DNA from 2 places in the Halalkalibacter sp. AB-rgal2 genome. Region 2 is predicted to be linked to the other one. Evidence: riboswitches for the same ligand, from Rfam matches in the RefSeq annotation. Region 2 holds a riboswitch; the other holds the start of a gene.
What was found. Region 2 has a riboswitch for cyclic di-GMP ahead of ACERJO_RS13490 (hypothetical protein). Riboswitches for the same ligand answer to the same signal wherever they lie in the genome.
Positions count from the first base shown of each region.

Region 1: another riboswitch for cyclic di-GMP. It lies ahead of ACERJO_RS12075 (anti-repressor SinI family protein); the one in region 2 lies ahead of ACERJO_RS13490 (hypothetical protein).

Region 1 is NZ_JBGUAV010000013.1:65,339-74,148, forward strand. Features, by position in the region: gene ACERJO_RS12040 (asparagine synthase-related protein) at 1-1,462, shown strand, start outside; gene ACERJO_RS12045 (paeninodin family lasso peptide) at 1,477-1,590, shown strand; gene ACERJO_RS12050 (HPr kinase/phosphorylase) at 1,652-2,602, shown strand; gene ACERJO_RS12055 (lasso peptide biosynthesis PqqD family chaperone) at 2,577-2,879, shown strand; gene ACERJO_RS12060 (lasso peptide biosynthesis B2 protein) at 2,900-3,370, shown strand; gene ACERJO_RS12065 (nucleotidyltransferase domain-containing protein) at 3,367-4,533, shown strand; gene ACERJO_RS12070 (ABC transporter ATP-binding protein) at 4,544-6,346, shown strand; gene ACERJO_RS12075 (anti-repressor SinI family protein) at 6,657-6,830, opposite strand; cyclic di-GMP riboswitch class I at 6,849-6,932, opposite strand; partial or broken gene ACERJO_RS12080 (manganese catalase family protein) at 7,234-7,326, shown strand; gene ACERJO_RS12085 (DUF2225 domain-containing protein) at 7,494-8,183, shown strand; gene ACERJO_RS12090 (chemotaxis protein CheX) at 8,242-8,700, shown strand.
Region 2 is NZ_JBGUAV010000017.1:1,720-10,529, forward strand. Features, by position in the region: gene ACERJO_RS13465 (KinB-signaling pathway activation protein) at 268-861, opposite strand; gene gerD (spore germination lipoprotein GerD) at 1,007-1,624, shown strand; gene ACERJO_RS13475 (Mrp/NBP35 family ATP-binding protein) at 2,161-3,213, opposite strand; gene cwlD (N-acetylmuramoyl-L-alanine amidase CwlD) at 3,312-4,025, opposite strand; gene ACERJO_RS13485 (YbaK family protein) at 4,468-4,908, opposite strand; gene ACERJO_RS13490 (hypothetical protein) at 5,087-5,347, opposite strand; cyclic di-GMP riboswitch class I at 5,511-5,597, opposite strand; gene ACERJO_RS13495 (methyl-accepting chemotaxis protein) at 5,686-6,507, opposite strand; gene ACERJO_RS13500 (SDR family NAD(P)-dependent oxidoreductase) at 6,644-7,402, shown strand; gene ACERJO_RS13505 (FtsX-like permease family protein) at 7,504-8,085, opposite strand; gene ACERJO_RS13510 (ABC transporter permease) at 8,027-8,810, opposite strand, start outside.

The DNA.
Region 1 (8,810 bases), on a different contig from region 2:
CCGTGAAGGAAACAAAATTACCTTTTGTTCAGCATTGAAGCCTCTCATTACACAACAATCTACTAAGAAACGCTTAAATGATAAGTGGCTAGCAGAATTCCTTGCACTATCTACGACACTGGATTCAACTGATCTACATGAAACGGTTTATAACGGAATTATGCAAGTACCACCATCGCATACGATTACTGTTAATGAAGCAGGCGTTTCATTTACACGTTTTTCTGTATTACCAAACGAGGGAAAGTTGAAGCTACAATCAAATGAAGAATATATAGAAGCGTTTCAAGATGTTTTTGATCAAGCGATTAAGTCACGCCTTAGAACAACCAAACAAGTAGGTGCGCATTTAAGTGGGGGGTTAGATTCAAGTGCGGTTGCCAGCTTTGCTGCTAAAAACTTAAAAAACAAAAATCAACTGCTACATACTTATAGTTATGCACCTGCTCCTAACTACCAACCTGACCTTCCTGAGAGTCTAGTAGCTGATGAAACGAAAATGGTTTATGACATTGTTCGGTTTTCTGGGAATATGAAGCCGAATTTTTTAAGAGATGAATGGATGAATTCGTACACTGAATTAGATGACTGCTTAGAGACACTAGAAATGCCTTATAAATATCATTTAAATGCCCATTGGTTACACAGTATTTATAAAATAGCAAGCTCGCAAAATGTTAATGTCATGTTAAATGGATTACGTGGGAATTGGACGATTTCATTTGGGGATGCATTAGAATATCAAATGGCTCTTTTCAAAAACTTAAAATGGCTCTTGATGATGAGGGAAATTCACCAATATAGTCGAAGGGTAGGTATTCGGCGTCTAGCAACTTTAGGAGAATTAAAGCACAAATGGCAATCTAGAGGGCGAACCACGTCATTAATAGATGAAAATCTTGTTCATCCACAGTTGGCCAAAGAGACAAATGTGTTTGAAAAGCTAACGCATTTCCAAAAGCAATTTAATAGAAACCGTACAGCAGAGCAGCTTCGACAATTTCATTTTGATCAGCTTTCATTCTGGAATCGAACGAACACATTTTCAGCTAAAGTATCACTACGGTATCAGATAGCTGATCGTGATCCTACGAATGATTTAAGAGTTGTTCGCTTTTGTCTCTCTCTTCCATATGATCAGTTTATTCAGAAGGGGTTAGACAGAGCATTAGTAAGAAGAGCAACAAAAGGATATTTACCTGAATCAATCCGTTTAAATCAAACGATTAGAGGTGTTCAAGGGAATGATAGCGTTTTTCGTTTAAGACGGCATTGGCAAGCATTTATAGCTGATTTAAAAGCAATGGTCAATGATTCTATTTCACAATCTGTCTTTCATATTCCTGCTTTAAAAGAAGCGATTAAAAAGCTTGAAAATAATGACAATAACATAATTACAGATGAATACGACTTACTAATGAAAGCATATATTGTTTATCGATTTATATGTAAAACGACTTGAAAGGAGGTGAGAATATGAAAAAGGTATGGCAAGAGCCTACATTGGAAGTGCTAGAAGTAGCAATGACAATGAGTGGAAAAGGGAAAAGACCAGGTAAGAAAAATGATGGTGTAGAGGACTGCTCATAATTTTATACTTAATGGAGGTCAGCAACTCGTTGACCTCCACCATCAAATTATAGGAGGTATTATGTACAATCAACCAAAAGAGAATTACTATGCATTTGCATTTGGTTTACAAATAGAAAGTGAGTGGCCGTTGCCTGAGCTTATTCATGCCGAGGAGGCCAAAAAAGCTGATGTAACAATTAAAGTCAGTGATTTAACAAATGAGTGGGAGAGACATGAAAAGGAATGTAATCTCGTCATTACAAAAGGAATTGTTATGTTTAAGATTGATCATACAGCCACGTATTTAGTTAAAGGAGGGCATACAATTGTCGTGTCTCCAGAAGTTATGGCTGATGAACGTAAAGTGCGTTTGTTTCTTTTGGGGACATGTATGGGAATTATCTTGATGCAAAGAAATATCCTCCCACTACATGGTAGTGCTATTTTGATAAATGGTCAGGTTTACGCAATTGTGGGTGATTCGGGAGCTGGGAAGTCGACTTTGGCATCGGCACTCATTAAACAAGGCTACCGGTTATTAAGTGATGATGTCATAGCTGTTTCTTTGGATGAAGACAATGTCCCAATTGTATCACCAGCATACCCACAACAGAAGCTTTGGCAGAAAAGCCTTGATTATTTTGGTGAGAAATCAGACCGTTATTCTTCTATTTTTGCAAAAGAGACAAAATATGCTGTCCCTGTACATGAATATTTCCATACAGAACCACAAAGCCTTGCAGGTGTATTTGAATTAACAATGAAAAAGAATGGTAAAGTGAGGCTTTCTGAAGTAGAAAGCTTAGACCGCTTTCGTCTATTAGGGGAACATACGTACCGTCAATATTTACTTGAACCATTAGGGTTATTAGAGTGGCATTTTACGATGATAAGTAGACTTCTAAGGAATGTTCGTGTATTTCGAATAGAGAGACCAGAAAATGAGTTCACTGCACCTATAATAATGAAAGAAATGGAACGTATGATAGTGAAGGAGGATTGCTATGAAAGCGAAAAGCGTTTTGTCTAATGAAGATCAGGTTGTGCAAGCAAAAGGAAACGTCGTAAGTGATATGGATGGTGAAAAGGTGATGTTAAATATAGCTAAGGGGAAGTATTATAATTTAGGATCAGTTGGTGGAGATATATGGGAATTAATTGAATCACCAACGACTATTGGACAGGTCGTCATGAAGCTACATGAACAATATGACGTAACAGAAGAACTATGTGAAAGGCACGTCATTCAGTTTATTGAAAAACTATTGAAAGAAGATTTAATTGTCCTTCATTCTAAAGGGGTGTAAGAAAGAAAGGGGAGAGTAAATTGTTCCAGGCATTAAACACCTTTATGAAACTAGACTTTCATAGGAAGCTGCTATTCATTGAAGCTTTTACCTTCTTAGCTATTGCACGTACCTTAAAGCTCCTTCCCTTTGCGACGGTTTCTAAATGGTTAGGAGAACAACATGCTGAGTCTGCCTTTTGTCACTCTAAAGAGACGAATCAATTAGTTGATGATATCGCATTAGCTATTGAAGTGATGAGTCGTTATACATTTTGGGAAAGTAAATGTCTCGTTCAAGCGATAGCAGCGATGAAAATGTTAGAGCGGCGTCGTGTTTCGAGTACTCTGTATTTAGGAGTTATGAAAGAAAAACAAGGGCAAATGGCTGCACATGCATGGCTTCGTAGTGGCTCTTACTATGTATCTGGAGCTGATGAAATGGAGAGATATACAGTTGTTCAAACCTTTTCTAAGCAAATAATAGCAAAAGAGAGTAGGAGAGGAGTATGAGAAGCGAGTATCGGTTAGAAGAAAAATTATCGTTAGAATGTAGGTATTTGTTGAAATGTGTGAGGAATCAAACGGATATTGATATGGTGCATACAAAAAAAAAACAATGGAATTGGGATCGGTTTTTGAACTATGCGATTCATCATCGTTTATACCCAGTGCTATATCCTATTATTAAGCGTAGTAATGTAGATTTTCCGAAAACAATTATGGCAGCTTTAGAAGAAAGGTATCAAGCGAATACGTTTAAAATGTTGTACTTCACATCAGAAATGGAAAGGTTGAGTGTTCGATTTTTTCAGCAAAAGTTACATGTTCTTTTTTTGAAAGGCCCTATACTAGCCGAATTATATGGTGATCTATCTCTTAGGACATCCTCAGATCTAGATGCATTAGTACCAATTAATGAATTATCTAAAATGGATCAGCTTCTTAAAGAGGAGGGATTTATTAGGGAGGAACCACTGCCGACCATTTTAAATGATTGGAAATGGCGACAGCACCACACTGTATACAAGCATGAGGAAAGTGGTATGAAATTTGAAGTTCATTGGAGGTTACATCCCGGTCCTGGAAAGGAAATAAGCTTCAATACACTTTGGGCAAATAAAAGGCTACATAGCCAGTTAAATGGGCATGTATATTGTTTAGGGTATGAAGATTTATTTGTGTTTCTTATTATACATGGTGCAAGACATGGCTGGTTTCGGCTACGCTGGTTGTTAGATATTCATCACATGTTACATATGGATCTTAATTGGGAGTTAGTGTGTGCTCATATTAAGCAATACTATCATCCTGCAGTTGCAGGTCAGGCACTATTTTTAACTTCTGAAATGTTTCGTACAAAGATTCCTGAGAAGCTCACTCATTTGATGAATAGAAAAGCAGAAAGACTTTCAAGGACAGTTCTCTACTATTTAGAGGATTTAGTTGATCCCCATAGTGAACCGCTACCACGTGAAATCTCTGTATACAATCGTCGTTACTTATTTTCCTTAATGTCGTTTAAGAAAAAGTGTGTCGTAATGATGGGTTATCTATACCCTTACCCAGAAGATGCTCGAACGTTAAAGCTTCCAAGGAAATTACATTATTTATATTTTCTATTGCGTCCATTTCTATGGGTATGGAGGAAAACACGAAGAGTAGCGAGTATTTAAGGGGGAAAAAATGAACTCCATCATATATTTTGTGAAACAGATCCATTCTTATAGTGGTAAAGGGCTCTATGTCAACTTAATGGCGATGTCATGTATAAGCTTATTAGAGGGTATTGGCATTCTATTGTTAATTCCAATGATTAGTATGAGTGGAATTTTACCTTTACAAGGCGAGATTGCAAGAATTGCTTTTTTATTTGAACCATTTGAACAAATACCGTCATCGATCGGACTTCCAATCATTTTACTTCTTTTTGTTATGATTGTTATAGCTCAAAATGTTTTACAACGTTACATAACGGTTAAGAATACTGAAATCACAAACGGTTTTTATCGATATTTACGATTTGAAACGTATCGTTTAATTCTTCAAGCGAAATGGGCATTTTTTGTAAAAAAAAGAAAATCTGATTTAATAAATATACTTACAAATGAAATTACGAAAGTTGGAGCAGGAACATTTACCTTTTTACAATTTGTCTCGTCTTTTATTTTTACGCTGATTCAAATTAGTATTGCTTTTTGGTTATCACCTACTATTACGGGGTTTGTACTCTTAAGTGGATTACTACTGTTGTTTTTTTCTCGTAAGTTTTTATCGAATTCAATGAGATTAGGAAGTCGTAATCATGAATTAAGTAAGGCGTATTTAGCTGGTGTAACAGATCAAATAAATGGAATTAAAGATATTAAAAGTAACACACTAGAGCTAAATAGATTAAGTTGGTATGATTCGGTTACAAAGAAGATGAAAGAAGAGCAGGTTAACTATACGAAATTACAAGCTACATCTCAAATGTATTATAAAATCGCATCTGCCTGCTTAATGGCTATGTTTATTTTTTTTTCGATTAACTTGTTTCATTCACAAGGAGGACAATTATTACTTGTTATTGTGATTTTCTCTAGACTGTGGCCTCGTGTTACAGATATTCAAGCATCTATGGAGCAGATTGCTAATACGGTACCTGCTTTTGAAGTCGTGAAAGCCATTCAACATGAGTGTGAAGAATTGAAGGAATTTCACAAGTTTGATAAAGGAACTCGGCTTAATGTTCATAATCATATTGAGTGTAAAAATGTGTATTTTTCATATAATGATGAAGGAGAAAGTGAATCGAATATATACGCACTTCATAACATTTCTGTACGAATACCCGCTAATAAAATGACAGCTGTCGTTGGTCGTTCTGGAGCAGGTAAAAGCACCTTGATTGATCTGTTTATGGGCTTAAATAAACCACAAAAGGGGCAGGTTTTGGTAGATGGATTACCATTAACGGAAAAACGATTAATGGATTTACGACAATCGATTAGTTATGTACCACAAGAACCTTTTTTGTTTAATGAAACGATCCGGGAGAATTTAATGCTAGTAGCTCCACATGCTACTGAACAAGAGATGTGGGAAGCGTTAGAGTTTTCAATGGCAGCTGATTTCGTCAAAATGTTACCAAACCAATTAGATACGATAATTGGTGATCGTGGGATGAAGCTATCAGGAGGGGAAAGGCAACGTTTAGTCTTAGCTCGCGCGATTTTAAGAAAGCCTACTATTCTCATTTTGGATGAAGCAACAAGTGCCTTAGATTCAGAGAATGAGAAGAAGATTCAAGAGGCATTACGTCATTTACAAGGAAGTATGACGATTATTGTTATTGCTCATCGTTTATCAACGATACGTGATGCGGATCAAGTGATTGTACTAGAACATGGCCATATCATACAGTCAGGTGAGTATGCTAAATTGGCAGAAGAAGAAAAAGGAGTATTTAGACATCTATTACAAAACCAAAAGCAAGCGATTCCTTAATAATATAGTTGAGGCCACTTTAAAAGTACAAATCAACATTTTCAGTACCTTTGAATTGACTAGCAATGGCTTCACTCATATCAATCTATTCAAAACAGACAATGGTTTTGCACATTGCTTAAAGGGGACAGGAAAAGTTAGAAACCAAACTTTTTAAATGACCTCATAGTTCGGATGGAGGGCGTCCTCCGTTCGGGCTTTTTTGTATTGAAGTAGAAAAGGCTCATAGTGAAAAAATATGAATGGATGGAGGAAGTAAAACAGCGGTGAGTTTGACAAAGCCTCCGGAGGAGACTTTGTCTCTAGCGAGTTAAGCTAATGAGTTTGATTGTTGTATCATTTGTACGGTTAGAGAATGTTTGCTGCCTTGTTTAAGAAATAAGCGAACTTCTTCGGGGGATAACCCTATTTCCTTTGCCTCTTTCATTAATTGTTCCCACTCTTGATCAATTTCCTTAATATTCTCCAGGGGTAATACAAACATCAAGATTCCTCCATCTTTATCGGTAGCCCAGCCGTCATAGTTTGGTTCCGTAGACCTGTGGCTTTGCGTCCTTGCCTTTCAACAAGTTTGCCTTTTCTTAATTTCTGTTTTTTTAAAGGGGCATGAATTCAAGAAATGAACGGTAATTGATCGTACTATTATAATATCATAATTCGAATGTCATTTAGAGTATTTTTATTCCAATTATTCCGACATTGATCAACAAAATCAAAAATAATCATTATTGGTCAAATATAGAGTTATTAGACAAACTTCGTCAATCATACGTCATACAGTAAGTGACTTTGTATAGATGGATTGGGATAGTTTAATTTTGCTTATTGAGTTCCTAAGCCAGATCATCCAGACGTTAATGGCGGGAAATTTGGGAGCTGTCGACATAAAAAATTACATGTATCAAACATTAAATTTTCGAAATAAGAAAAAGTTTAAGCCGTTTTATGATTTAGTTGCTAGTATTACTGCTGAAGAATTTATTGCATAATTTTTTCTTGGAATGTGGTGCTAGAATACATAAGATGAGAGTTTACGAAGGACAGATTATTTAGGTATAAGAAAAATTCCATTTCCCTCTAGTATAATAGGTACTTTTGAACTAAAATAAAAGAAAGACAAATAGACTAGGTGATAAAATTGAATGAAATGCTGACACCGTTATATGATAAAGAGAGTGTTTGTCAAATATGTGCTCATAAACACTCGACTAAACGAGTGCGCACTCGTTTTTTGAAAGTAGAAAATATTCATACTGATTTTTTTACTGAGTATAAAGACTCTAGTATTCATCCTTTACTATATGAGGCTATCGTATGTCCTAATTGTGGATTTGCCTTTATGGATACATTTTCTTCTAGCATTAATAGTGATTCTCTAAATGTCATTAAAGAACAGTTAAGAGGTTGGTCAGTACAAGATTTTGGACAAGAACGACATGTGGTAGATGCTATTAAAGCTACAAAATTGGCAGTTATTAGTGGGATGGTAAAGAAGGAAAAAACAATTGTTATGGCAAGTTTATGTTTAAGATTAGGGTGGCTTTGTCGAATGAGAAAAGATGAACAAGAAGAAAGGCGTTTTTTGTTGAAGGCGTTAGAAAAGTACAAAGCGTCTTATTTGGAAGCTGATTACGATGGTACAACGATGACAGATATTAAGATGTTATACATGATTGGAGAAATTGCTAGAAGAGTTGAACATACAGAAGATGCATTGAAATATTTAGCAAAGGTTGTTGAACATAAAAATAAACACGAAGAGAAAAAAATAGTAGAAATGGCACGTGAACAATGGTATGCTATTCGTGAAAACGACAAGGAACGACAACTTTCATAATAATTATCTGTCACTATTCGACATGTGTGTTGTCGTGGTGCTTTTGGGGGAATGTTACGTGAATGTTAATCATGTTAATGCAATAAGTAGAGCGACGAAAGAGATATTAACAAATCACTTTGGCTTAGAGATTAATCAAGAAAGACCAAGTGCAGGTACTGGATCAATTCCATCAAACAATGTGGCTGTAATACTAGGAATAAAAGGGGAACTTACAGGTCAAATTATTGTAACGTTTTCAGGAGAAACAGCAAAGAAAATAGTAGGTACGATGATGGGTGGTATGGAAATCCAAGAACTTGATGACATGGGTTGGAGTGCTGTTCAAGAATTTGGTAATTGGGTAGCAGGGACAACTGCTACCGAACTTTCAAAGGAAGCCTGTACAATTGATGTAACAACGCCGATAGTCAATGAAGGAGATTCTAGATTTCATTCTAAATTACCATTTGTTACAATTCCATTCACTACTAGTATTGGAGCAATTAAAGTGCATATCGCTGTTAAGGAAGAGTAATAAAACCGCCTATAAGGTGGTTTTTTTTATAAATCAGAATTTATCGCAGAAGTAAATGTACAATATACCTTTCAATATAATGTATGTTATTATGAGGAATATTTCTTATA
Region 2 (8,810 bases):
TTATGATCAGTGGTTTTCTGAGCACAAAGGCGCGTAACGAACGGAGCCATTTTCAGAAGGAGTTCGAAAAGAAAGAGAAAGCCAAATCAGAGAAATAAAGAACTGTAAACAGCACGTGGACTAATGCACCCCGTCTCAGTCCAACCGTCTGCAGTCCATCGGAAAGTCTAGAATAGGGGGACCACTTATAAATTCCATCGTGCTAAAGACGTTACAAAAGGGTGCTTCCAATGGTTATTATTAGCCCTAGAAGCACCCCTTATCCTGTTATTTAACTGGCTGTTTCGTAAGCCTGTGTAAAATCAACAATTGATACGTATTAGCAAAAAGAAGAGGAGTTAAGTATAACCAGAGCCACTTAGGATCATTTACAGTGAGTGCAGGCACCCATTCAATCGTTGTCACGACTACCATAAAGAACAACGCAGGCACAAATGCTCCTTCATGCGTATCCCTCGCCTTTAAGTAAGCGACTACTAACCCATATGCTAATAATAAAATCGGCATCACCATGTACCCAAATATCGTTTGTCCCTCTTCAACAAATGCAATATACCTAAAGTAAATAAGGTCAAAAATAACAAACGCAACTAAAATAAGCTGAACGGCATTCCATAGTTTATGTGACTTAAACAAACCAAGTCCGAAACGGTGGACCGTCAAGTAAGCGAAAAAACCCATCTGGCTAATCAACGTAAAGGCTGCACTTATTCCTAAAAGCCAAACAACCCCAAAGACTAGATTCAAGAAAGAGCCCTCTACATACATGTCATAATCTAAAATTAAACCAACAATGGCACCACTAACACTTCCAATAAGCAATGTAGTAAAAAAAAGAAAGACGACTTTACGACTATTCACTAGCTAATCCTCCAAATTCAGTTATGCTGTCATGATTGTATCAAACCTCATTCATAAAATGCTAGCTGTTCTCACGCGTTCATGAATAATTTCAGTGAAAATATCTCAAATTAATGACAAAATGACAGAAAGGAGCTAGACAGCTATGACTTTTCGTACCTTCATCTTATTAATATGTCTCCTTTTCACGTTTCTTACTAGCTGTGCAGCAGCTGAGAACGGCAACCAACCTCCTGATTACGAAAGCATGAAGAAAATGATGGTCGATATGCTTAAAACTGATGAAGGGAAGCAGGCCATCCAAGAGCTTCTAGCCGATGAGGAAGTTCGAAAAGAGCTTGTGTTAGAAGATACATTTGTTCGTGACACGATCCAACAAACACTGACGTCTGAAGAAGGAAGAACATTTTGGACTGAGGCAGTGAAAGACCCTGAATTTGCCAAAATCTATTCAGAAACGATGCAAACAGAAAATGAAGAAATGATTAAGGTATTAATGAAGGACCCCGAGTATCAATCCATGCTAATTGATGTCCTTCAAGACCCTGAAATGGAGCAAGCATTACTCGAATTAATGAAATCAAAAGAATATAGACAACAAGTGATGACCATTATTTCAGATGCTTTTGAAAGTCCCTATTTCGTAGCAAGGATTAATGAAATATTAATGGGAATAGCAGAGGAACAGCTCGATAAGCTTGTTGAAAAGCAGGACGAGCAGGAACAAGAGGGACAAGAGGGACAACAAGAACAATCTAGTTAATGCTTTAAGGAAAACCACGCAATGGGAGAGCACTGAAAAAGTTTGATTTTTAACTTTTTTAGTGTCCTCTAAGCAATGTGCGAAACCGTTGTCTGTTGAATGGGTTTCTCCTATCATGCGAGCAACGAGTGAGCCGTTTGCCTAAACAAAGGTACTGAAAAGTCGATTTGCCCTTTTTCATTGGCCTCTGCTGCGGTCTTTGCTTAATGGCTTCATACGTTACAAGGTCTTTTGGATAAGATCACGTGCTACAGGCGGTTCCTCATTCCGCTATTTCGACTATTTAGACTCATTTTGGACTCGTTTTAGTCGAATAGTGGAATGAGGGTTACCTTACTTTCTTCTCACCACTGTTTCAATCATTTAGCGGCAAGAGGATTCCCTTTAGTCTTTTTATTGGCGTTCCGAGGGGAAATGACTCTGTTCGCTACGCGTCTTGTTGCGAGAAAAGCACTCACCACAAGACTTTTATAAGATATAGCGACTACAATTGCTTCATTCAACAAGAGGACAATCCACCTTTTTTTAAACACCCTCTATAACGTTTTCTCGATCACTTTTTTCGAAATATCCATATAAATCTCTCCGATTGGATGAGTCTCCTCATACACCGAAGGAGCAAAGACATCCTCTCTTAGGTCCGGCTGCCCTAACGGAATACGCCCTAGCATGTCGGTTTTCAACTCCTCGACTAGTCGATCGCCGCCACCTTGTCCAAATACATATTCCTTCTCCCCTGTTAGCTTGCTTTGGAAATAGGCCATATTTTCTACGACCCCGAGGATTTCATGGTGGGTTTTGATAGCCATAGCACCTGCCCTTGCAGCAACAAACGCTGCTGTTGCGTGCGGTGTTGAAACAATGATCTCTTTTGAATGCGGGAGCATCGTATGAATATCAAGTGCCACATCACCTGTACCAGGAGGTAAATCAAGGATTAGATAATCGAGCTCCCCCCATTCGACCTCGGAGAAAAACTGATTAAGCATTTTGCCAAGCATAGGCCCACGCCAAATGACAGGAGCATTCCCTTCTACAAAAAAGCCCATTGAAATCACCTTAACACCAAATCGATCAACAGGATGAATTCGCTCATTGATCACCTGTGGACGCTCTTCAATCCCCATCATATCAGGAACGCTAAAGCCATAAATATCAGCATCAATAATCCCTACTTTTTTTCCGAGACGGGCAAGCGATACAGCTAGATTCACCGATACCGTTGATTTACCAACACCACCTTTACCACTCGTCACAGCAATAAATGTTGTGTTATTGCCTTCATCTAATAAGCTCTTTGCTTCACCGGGGTGGGGAAATCCCCCAAGCGCTTGAATTTCTTCTTCCTTCAATTCCTCAAATCGAAGACCTACTGAATCCACTCCCTCACCTTTTAACAATTGGACAATTTCTTGTTGAATGTCCATTTGTTCAGCTGTCCCTGTTTTAGCAAGAGCTACCTTTAAGCTAACGTGGTCACCGTTTATTTTAATTTCACGAATCCCATTCGTGTCGACAATACTTTTATTTAAATCACGATCTATTACTCCTTTAAGCCAACCTTTAATCTCTAATTCCGTAAAAGCCAAGTATGACACCATCCCTTTTTTAATAATATATACAGTATAGCACAAGCAGGAAAAGGGCTTCATTCTTTACGGTTCGCAATATTGAAGTGACCATAAAATCACAACGGGGGCTTCTCATTCGTATACATACGTAATAACCCTTGATAGATAGACGCTGCAATTTTCTGTTGGTATTCCTCCGTATTCAGCTGTTCCGATTCAAATGGGTTAGAAAGAAAACCCGCTTCAATTAATACACCTGGAATGGTTGCTTCTTTAATAACATATACGTTATGGATTGGCTTAGCTTGTCGAGTCGTATTTTCCAAATTAACCCGAAGCTCATCTTGGACAAACTTAGCCATAGGTTCATTTTCAGGAATCGCGCGATTATAAAAGACTTGCGCTCCGCTCCATTTAGGTGAAGGGATGGCATTTAAATGAATACTAACGAATAAATCTGCATCTGATTCATTAATCACTTCTACACGTCTTTTTAAATCTTGTATTTTACGATGGCGGATCTTCTGCGTATCAGCATCAGCAAGATCTCGATCTTCTTCACGCGTCATCAAAACAAGGGCTCCAGCTTCTTGTAAGTAGTCACGTAATTGCTCACTAATGGCCAATGTCACATCCTTCTCTAACACTCCGGCCTTCGAAACCGCTCCACCATCAATCCCTCCATGTCCTGGATCTATAATAATAACCTTCCCAGACAAAGGGAGGTTCCACGTTCCCCATGAATCGTTACTAACAAATTGATATTGAATCACACTTAATAAACACACAACACCGATGGCAAACATGACACCTTTTAACCATTTTCTTATCGTCACCGTATTCCCCCCTCGTCCCCGTCTACTTATGTATATTAGGACAAGTAAAAGAATATGAAGTGATTTTTAAGAAAAGCTGCTCAGCAGTCTTATCTTAATGCCGTCGTGCGAAGCACAACAGCAACGAACCGCATACAGCGCGGCCCCGCCTCCTCCTATCGTCTCCGCTTTCCATTGAGAGACAATAGGAGCGCGCAAAGAACAAAGGGAATCCTCATTCCTCTAAATCGGGCAAACCCCGCTCCCTAAGAAGAAAAAAGGAACCCTCATTCCTCTATTTGAGCTATATAAGACCAAAAGAGCAATAAAAGCTGAAATAGAGGAATCAGGAACCGTAACGACATGAATAAGTGAAGTAAAGGAAAAATAAAGGAATGAGGAACCATATACAGCACTTACTCACTCCCTCCTTCATTACATACTTCTACCCTCTTATCTAATGCAACCTCATCCGATAGCGCTTCTCTCCTTCACGAAAGCCTTTGATCCACCAATTATGAACAAAGGCATCGGTGGCTACCTTTAGCGAATCCAACACATATTCTGTATCAGTCAGCCAACCTTGCATCATATAGAACACCATATGGGTAATCTCCGTTAACTCCTCATCACAACGCTTTTTGACATCCATTTCACTCTCGCCATAATAACCAAATTTCGCGTAGTCCGCTCCTAACAAGTAAGCGTCAATCGCCATATCCATACAAGGATCAACTAAAAATGGATGGGAAAGCACATAAGCAGGAAAAACAGACTCAAAATGAAGCTGTACATCCTTTTTCAGCTCCTTTAATGATAAGCTCTTTAATACACTCCGCTCGAATTTCCACTGTTTCTCCCTTCGTTTATCCGCTAATGTTGTTACAACCGTTGTCACAAAATCCTCTCCTCTTGTTTTGTTTTCCTTAGTATGAGGAGTTGATCCATGACACATGCTGAGCAATCGTTGTCGGTTTTGGGTTTAATTACATAATAAAAGCTCTAGGTCTATCCAAAAAAAATAAGCTCCCAAAAGTCGTTTCACCTTTTAGGAACATTTTCTTCATCATTGTTATTCACTTCTTATTATAAATCAGTAGCTCCAGCTCTTCTCGATGCTTCTTTGCTTCTTCCTCCATTTGAGCCTTTTTCCGATTATTCATTTCTTCTTTTATGTATACCATCTCTGTCTTAATATCAGATGTTTTCTCAAATTCAAACGCATTTCGAGCAAATTTCAAGTCTGCCAATAAGTCGTTATAACGGGTAATGAGCTGTTCAATAGACCAATCAGTTAAATTCAATAACCTCTTCAAATTCGGTTCAACTTTATACATGTTCGTTCCCCTTCCTATTTTGGCCTTCTGTTTTTTACCACGGTCGGACTACCTAATGCCGTTCTATCTTAGATACAACAAACATTTATCATTAGGACATGTATTATTCACATAAAAAAAGCGGATACCCAAGAACATAGATATCCACTCTCATATCAGTCCCTTCGGCAACCCGGCTACCTTAGTATAATCCTACTTTAGGCCCGCGGCTTTGCGTCCTTATTTTTCAATAAGTTTGCTATTATCGTGAACAATTATTTATTTTATGTTTCAATTGTACCAATTATAAGTATAAAAATCAAAGGTTTTCTCTTACTTTAGATACATTTTCATCCTTGTTATAGGACGTTTGACTCCATATATGTCTTTAGTTTCTTTGATGTCTCCGTTAAGTTCTCAATTTCCGCCATAAATTCGGTTACGAGCTTCGCTTCTTCTTGAGAGCTTGTCGCAATTTCATGAAAATCCTCCTGCATCTGTTCAATCGAAGACTTAATAGCTGTTAATGTATCCTCTATGCTTAAAGTTGCGTTCTTTGAGTCAATCGCTAATTTTCTCACTTCATTTGCAACTACGCCAAAACCAGCACCTTCTTTACCTACCCGAGCAGCCTCGATTGCTGCATTTAAACCGAGTAAATTGGTTTGATCACTAATCCCTTTAATCGTACCAGTCACTTCCGTAATTTTCGATGAATGCTCTACTGTACTCTTTGTATTTTCATTAATTTGTTCAGTCGTTGCTGATAGCTCTTCAGAATGTGCAGCAATGTGTTGTACTTTTCCTAGTAACGAATCAGCTACCTTATCCATACTTAAAATAATTTCATTAAATACATCTTGATTTTTCGTGCTTACAGCAGCATTAACGGCTGCAATCACCTTGCCGTTCTCATCTTTAATTGGAAAGGAAATACTATTAAACGGCACCCCGAATTCTTCTGCCGGCACCTTTACAACCGTTGTCCCTTCTGCATTGACCATAGCAAAATTCAAATAGGCATCTGGCAGTGGATCTCCTGGTTTATGCTCGAAATTTAATTCAGCACTTGGTGAATAGAACAAATATTGCTTATCATCAAAAACTGTAATCATCGTTTCCTCTCGTAAGATCTCTTTTATATATGGTACTGATGTAATAAACGCTTGTACTTTATCCAACTAAAAAACTCCTTTTATTCTCAATATTATTGAACGTCACATATCAAATATCGACCTTTTTTCATAAAAAGTAAAGCATTTTACTGTATTTTTTTTAGTTCATATTGCATACTAAATCTGAAATGGAGGAATGAATATGGAACTATACAAAAATAAAGTAGCGATTATCACTGGAGCCGGTAGTGGAATTGGGCGTGCGACTTGCTTACTACTTGCAGAAAAGGGTGCACGTATAACAGTTGTTGATATTTCAAAAGAAGGCGGAGAAGAAACCGTATCTCTTATTCAAGAGCTCGGAGCAGAAGCCATCTTCGTTCAAGCAGATGTAGGCTCACGGGATGAAGTAAAACAATATGTCGATGAAACAGTAAAAGCCTTCGGAACGATTGATATGTTTTTCAATAACGCTGGAATAGAAGGGTCTGTTACGAAGTTAGCTGAATACCCTGATGACCTATTTGAAAAAGTGGTCGATATTAATCTTAAGGGTGTTTTCTACGGAATGAAATACGTTATTCAAGTAATGCTTGAAAATGGGGGAGGTTCGATTGTGAACACTGCTTCCAATGCTGGAATTGTCGGTACTCCAGGTGTGAGTCCTTATGCAGCAACAAAGCATGCTGTTGTCGGCTTAACCAAAACAGCTACGGGAGAATATGCGGGCCAAGGTATTCGCGTTAATGCCATTGCTCCAGGACCAACGGCAACAAAAATGATGGAGCGCTTCACCCAAGGTTCAGAAGAAGCAAAAGTAGCTGTCGAATCAGGCATTCCTGCTGGACGTTACGGTACACCAGAAGAGGTTGCGCATTTAGTCGTTTATTTATTAGGCGATCAGTCTGCGATTATTAACGGTGCCGTATATCCAATTGATGGTGGGTTAACGGCATTATAGGAGCTTTTTATGTTTTGTATTGCATGAAGGCAATGTGCCCTCATGCAATACGTATCTATGTGGACGAGTCCTTTCTTTGAAATCTTATACTTTCACCACATTCACAATGACCCCATCAATTCCTTCATAAACTTACGCTTCGCGAGCTGATAATACACGATTTGTAAGGTGAAATAAAAGAGCGCAACGATGATGAAATTCGTCGTAAGTAGAGTATTCTCCTTGATCCCTCCACCATCTTTAGCAAAAATAACAATATAGCTATAGGCAACGAGCAAGCCGTTAATTGGAGCGAAAAAGAAGAGCAAGCGTAGTTCTTTTGCAATATTTTTCCTTACTTCCTTTTCCGTTATTCCAATTTTGTATAGCTTTCCAAATGTTTGTCGCTCTTGCTCAATGTTCGAGAACACATTTAGGTACAATAGCATGAAGGTTGCGAGAAAGAATAATGCACCTAAGAAGCTCGACACAAAGAAGAGCAGCCCACCTGCTTTACGATTTAAATGATATTCCTCTATTTTAGAACGTGGCTTCATCACATCTTCCTCTGAAGCATAATACAGATACGACATTAACGGATCCCGTTCCATCTCACTATTCCCTGCTTGAAAACGCTCCTTTAGCTCATAGAAGGCATCCCCTGCTCCTTTCCAATCCGAAATGGAAATTCGATGTATACACATCAAGGCTCTCTTTAATGTTTGAGTAATCATCTGAATGCACAATTATAAAATCCGAAAAATACAGCGAAGAATGATCAAAAACGGGTGCGATTAACTTCTCCTTCATAGAGAATGATAAATCTTCATCAATCGAAATGGTCCTCTCAGCAAACTCACGATCATTTGCATATAATGAATCTGTGTTTTCAAAATAAATATATTCACCCTTACTTACAGACAATTCCTTTGAATATAATTGATTAAGCTCTTCAATCGAAATAAAGCTATAACGAATATAATCATCCCATTGAGGATGAGGCTCAAAGTAATCAACCACTTCTAATACATCGTGCTCCTCAATGACATGATCGTTTGTATGAAAAAGTTGCTCTAGCTCTTCATTAGAAATCGTATTTTTCATCGTCGTCTGAGGAAAGAAGACATCATATATATACCGTTCATCCGCTAGCTGTTCTGCAGACGAGTAGAAATAAAGGAGCATCGACGTATAGAAAATGGTTACCATTGCCATCGTTATAATTAACATAAAAATGCCTTTTAATTGTTTAAATTTATAGTCAACATTTGCTAAAAACAGCACCTGCCTATAATAGAAAGACTCTTTTTTCTTTGCAAGTTCAAGCATAACACTTCCTAGCTGAGATAAACTCAAATAAAGCCCAATCAATAAAACAACGGTCCCGACTAAAAGAACTGTACCATCATTAATGCTGTTATCCACCTCA